2 regions of the Streptomyces sp. NPDC002853 genome follow, and region 1 is predicted to be linked to the other one. Evidence: predicted binding sites of a transcription regulator. Region 1 holds the regulator's gene; the other holds the start of a gene.
The links. The regulator HspR, encoded in region 1, represses chaperone genes until heat shock. The targets are predictions, from matches to a motif close to TTGAGNNNNNNNNNCTCAA.
Positions count from the first base shown of each region.

Region 2: a site for HspR is predicted at 1,200-1,218, ahead of lon (endopeptidase La). Genes of this name have one in related genera too.

Region 1 is NZ_JBSFUS010000010.1:178,552-180,941, forward strand. Features, by position in the region: gene dnaJ (molecular chaperone DnaJ) at 1-967, shown strand, start outside; gene ACWD02_RS27730 (heat shock protein transcriptional repressor HspR) at 969-1,433, shown strand; gene ACWD02_RS27735 (hypothetical protein) at 1,536-2,048, shown strand; gene ACWD02_RS27740 (nucleoside deaminase) at 2,048-2,390, shown strand, end outside.
Region 2 is NZ_JBSFUS010000003.1:158,957-161,346, forward strand. Features, by position in the region: gene lon (endopeptidase La) at 1-1,177, opposite strand, end outside; gene ACWD02_RS08605 (rhomboid-like protein) at 1,311-2,057, opposite strand; gene ACWD02_RS08610 (spermidine synthase) at 2,222-2,390, shown strand, end outside.

The DNA of each region.
Region 1 (2,390 bases):
CGGCTTCAGGGCCGGTCCCCCGGGCGCGGGCGGCGGCGGTTCGTTCAACTTCGACCTGGGCGACCTCTTCGGAGGCGGCGCCCCGGGCGGCGGTGGAGCGGGCGGCGCCGGCGGCGGCTTCGGGGGCGGTCTGGGTGACGTCTTCGGGGGCCTGTTCAACCGAGGCGGCACGGGCGCGGGCGGCGCGGGCACGCGTACGCAGCCCCGGCGCGGCCAGGACATCGAGTCCGAGGTCACGCTGAGTTTCACGGAGGCGGTGGACGGGGCCACGGTCCCGCTCCGGATGTCCTCCCAGGCGCCCTGCAAGGCCTGTTCCGGCACCGGCGACAAGAACGGCACACCGCGCGTGTGCCCGACGTGCGTCGGCACGGGCCAGGTCACGCGGGGCGGCGGCGGCGGTTTCTCCCTCACCGATCCCTGCGTGGACTGCAAGGGCCGCGGGCTCATCGCCCAGGACGCCTGCGACGTCTGCAAGGGCTCGGGCCGGGCGAAGTCGTCGCGCACGATGCAGGTGCGGATTCCGGCGGGCGTCTCGGACGGCCAGCGGATCCGGCTGCGCGGAAAGGGCGGTCCCGGTGAACGGGGCGGCCCGGCGGGCGACCTGTACGTCGTCGTGCACGTCGACACCCACCCGGTCTTCGGCCGCAAGGGCGACAACCTGACGGTGACGGTGCCGGTGACGTTCGCCGAGGCGGCACTGGGCGGCGAGGTGAAGGTCCCCACCCTGGGCGGCCCGCCGGTCACCCTGAAGCTGCCTCCGGGCACCCCCAACGGTCGTACGATGCGGGCGCGGGGCAAGGGCGCGGTGCGCAAGGACGGCTCGCGGGGCGATCTCCTGGTGACGGTGGAGGTATCCGTACCGACGTCGTTGAGCGACCAGGCGAAGGAAGCCCTGGAGACCTACCGCGAGGCGACTGCGGACGACGATCCGCGGGCAGAACTGTTCCAGGCCGCGAAGGGAGCATGAGATGGACGGCCGTCGTCGACAGTCCAATTTTGGGCGGGCGTACCAACTGACCGACGAGACGCCGGTCTACGTCATCTCCGTGGCCGCCCAGCTTTCGGGCCTCCATCCGCAGACCCTGCGGCAGTACGACCGCCTCGGTCTGGTCTCCCCGGACCGCACGGCGGGCCGCGGCCGTCGCTACTCCGCCCGCGACATCGAACTGCTGCGCACAGTGCAGCAGTTGTCGCAGGAAGAGGGCATCAACCTCGCCGGCATCAAGCGCATCATCGAGCTGGAGAACCAGGTCGCGGCGCTGCAGGCGAGAGTGGTGGAACTGTCCAGCGCCGTCGAGGGCGCGGCTGCCGCGATGCAGCAGCGCGAGGCGGCGGTTCACGCGTCGTACCGCCGCGACCTGGTCCCGTACCAGGACGTGCAGCAGGCGAGCGCGCTGGTGGTGTGGCGTCCGAAGAGGACGACGGAGCAGTAGTTTTCGTACGCTCAGGTCGGGGCCGGGAGGGGAACCTCCCGGCCCCGACGCGCGTTGGCGCGAACGACCTGAAGATTTTCGCTGGGGGAGTAGGGGGCCGCCATGGCCATGGTGGGACTTTTCTGGATCGCCGAGGGCGATGTGTACGTGGGCGCGAAGCCGTCGGGCCTCGCGGCGGGCGTGCGGCTGACGCCGGAGGGCGTGATGGCCCTGGGCGACAAGCAGTCGGGCCTGTGGCTCTGGGAGGACGTGCACGCCCTGGTGGCGCGGGACGTCCCGGTGACGTCCATGAAGCGCCGGGTGGGCGTCCTGGTGGACATGGCGCTGACACTCGGCCTGGGAGGGGAGGACGAGGCCCCGACGATGACGCTGCGGGTCACGGGCGTCCCCGGCGAGGAGAGCGACACGGACCTGACGGTGTACACGGCGGCGGCGTCGGGGTACTCACAGACGGAGTACGACCTGTCCCAGGCGCTCCTGGCCCGCATGACGCGGGGCGAGGCGACCCTGCGGACCACGCTGGCCGCGATGGCGGAGTGGGGCAGGCGCCACGAGGGCGGCACGCCGCGGCTGGCGGAGCGCGAGGACCTGCTACGAACCTGGACGGAGTCCTGATGGATGCCACGGACCTGAAGCACCTGCGCCGCTGCGTGGAACTGGCCGAGGAGGCCCTGGAGGCGGGCGACGAACCCTTCGGCTCGCTCCTGGTGTCGGGCGACGGCAAGGTCCTGAAGGAGGACCGCAACCGCGTCGCGGGCGGCGACCACACCCGCCACCCCGAGTTCGAACTGGCCCGCTGGTCGGCGGACCACATGACCCCCGACGAGCGAGCGAGGGCAACGGTCTACACCTCGGGCGAACACTGCCCCATGTGCGCGGCGGCCCACGGCTGGGTGGGCCTGAGCCGAATCGTCTACGCGGCGTCCTCCACCCAGCTCTCCCAATGGCTGAAGCATT
Region 2 (2,390 bases), on a different contig from region 1:
ACTTGCGGCCCATGGCGTGCGCGACGGACTCGCCGAGCGAGGTCTTGCCGACGCCAGGAGGACCCACCAGGGCGAGCACCGCGCCGCCACGGCGGCCGCCGACGACCCCGAGGCCACGGTCGGCGCGCCGCTTGCGCACGGCGAGGTACTCGGTGATGCGCTCCTTCACGTCCTCAAGGCCCGCGTGCTCGGCGTCGAGGACGTTCTGGGCGCCCTTGATGTCGTACTCGTCCTCGGTCCGTTCGTTCCAGGGGAGTTCGAGGACGGTGTCGAGCCAGGTCCTGATCCAGGAACCCTCGGGCGACTGGTCGCTGGAACGCTCCAGCTTGTCGACCTCCTTGAGGGCGGCCTCGCGGACGTGTCCGGGGAGGTCGGCTGCTTCGACACGGGTGCGGTAGTCGTCGGACTCCTCACCGTCCTGCTCGCCGTTGATCTCACGCAGCTCCTTGCGCACGGCGTCGAGCTGGCGCCGGAGCAGGAACTCGCGCTGCTGCTTGTCGACGCCTTCCTGTACGTCCTTGGCGATGGACTCGGCGACATCCTGCTCGGCGAGGTGCTCGCGCAGCTGCTCGGTGGCGAGCTTGAGGCGGGCGACCGGGTCGCCGGTCTCCAGGAGCTCGATCTTCTGATCGGTGGAGAGGAAGGGTGAGTATCCGGAGTTGTCGGCGAGCGCGGAGACGTCGTCGATCTGCGTGACGCGGTCCACGACCTGCCAGGCACCGCGCTTCTTGAGCCAGCTGGTGGCCAGCGCCTTGTACTCCTTGACCAGCTCGGCCACGGCACCGGGCAGGGGGTCGGGCACGGTCTCGTCGACCTTGACGCCTTCCACCCAGAGCGCGGCGCCGGGCCCGGTCGTCCCGGCGCCGATCCGCACGCGGCCACGGCCGCGGATCAGGGCGCCGGGGTCGCCGTCGGAGAGGCGGCCGACCTGTTCGACGGTGCCGAGGACGCCGGTCGCGGCGTACGTCCCGTCGATGCGCGGAACAAGAAGGACCTGCGGCTTGCTGCTCCCATCGGAGCGTGCGGCGGCCTGGGCCGCCTCGACCGCGGCGCGCACCTCGGTGTCGGACAGGTCGAACGGAACCACCATGCCGGGCAGGACAACCTCGTCGTCGAGCGGCAGCACGGGCAGTGTCAGCGGTGTGGACGGCTTCGACTCGGCGGACTCAGTAGTCATGATCTCCCCTTCGGCATTCAAGTTGAGCTATGTGGACTCAATGCTCGTGAGTCCATGAATGTTCCCCAAGGGATGTTCGCTGTGAGCGATCACTTCGGCACGTGCGGGAAGGCAGGCGGCAACGAGTGGTCGGTCAGGCGGGCCGGCGCCACCGTCGCACCAGCGGCCACGTGGCGACGCCGATCGACAGGGCCAGCAAGTGGCCCCAATTCGTCATCGGGTCCGCGAACGCGATCAGGTCGTCGATCAGCATGCCGCCGAAGCCGGCGAGCACCAGCCACCGGAGCCATGGCCTGAAGAGCCCGGCCAGCGCTCCGACACTCGCCGCGACACCGAAGCTGATGCCGTAGTCGAGGCGGTGCAGGGAGCTGTCGGGCAGATGCCCCGCGAGAACCGAGAGGCCGACGGGGACCTCGGTCGCGAGGGTGGCCACGACATGACCGAGCAGGAAGACGCCCGCCGTGCGCAGCGCGCCGACACGGCGTTCGAGGGCCGTGAGGACCAGCAGGAAGCCGATCGCGTACGGCGACGCGATGCCGCCCGCGATCCACAGCGCGCTGGCCACCAGGACGAGCAGCGGCTGCTGCGCCAGGTGCGCGACGTCCGTACTGGAGTGCCGGTGCAGGTCCGAGATCAGGGACGGGTCCGCGTACTGCGCCAGGAGCGACGTCAAGGCGAGGACCGCGGCGTAGCCGAACGTGAAGGGCGTGCCCGTGGGGGTCGGAAGCAGGCGCCAGAGGCGTGGGCGCCGGACGGGCGCGGTCGTCACCTCGGGGGCGGTCACCTCGGGTGCGCGCTCCCGTTGTCGCGGGATGGCGTCCAGGCCGGGCGGGGCCGTCTCCTCGGGCGCCGTGGGGGCGGCCGACGCGCTCGGGTCCAAGGTGAGACGCTCCTTCCGTCATGTCCACCCTTTGCCGATCTTTCCGGCACTGTCTATGACCCGTGCCACGACCCGCGCCACGTGAGACGCGAATCACAGCAACCCGCCGGGCCGTGTTCGCGTCCGCCCCGAATCGCACCCATGGCGGTCATACCCTGACCGCCATGCACACCCACATCGACGCCCCCGTCGTCATCGACCGGCGTGAGGGGCCGTACGGCGAGGTCGTACTGCGGCGCCATGGTGAGCTTCTGCAGATCATCGCCAACGGCTGTTTCCTGATGGACACTTCGGACGGCCGCTCGGAGCGGCTGCTCGTCGACGCGGCGTACG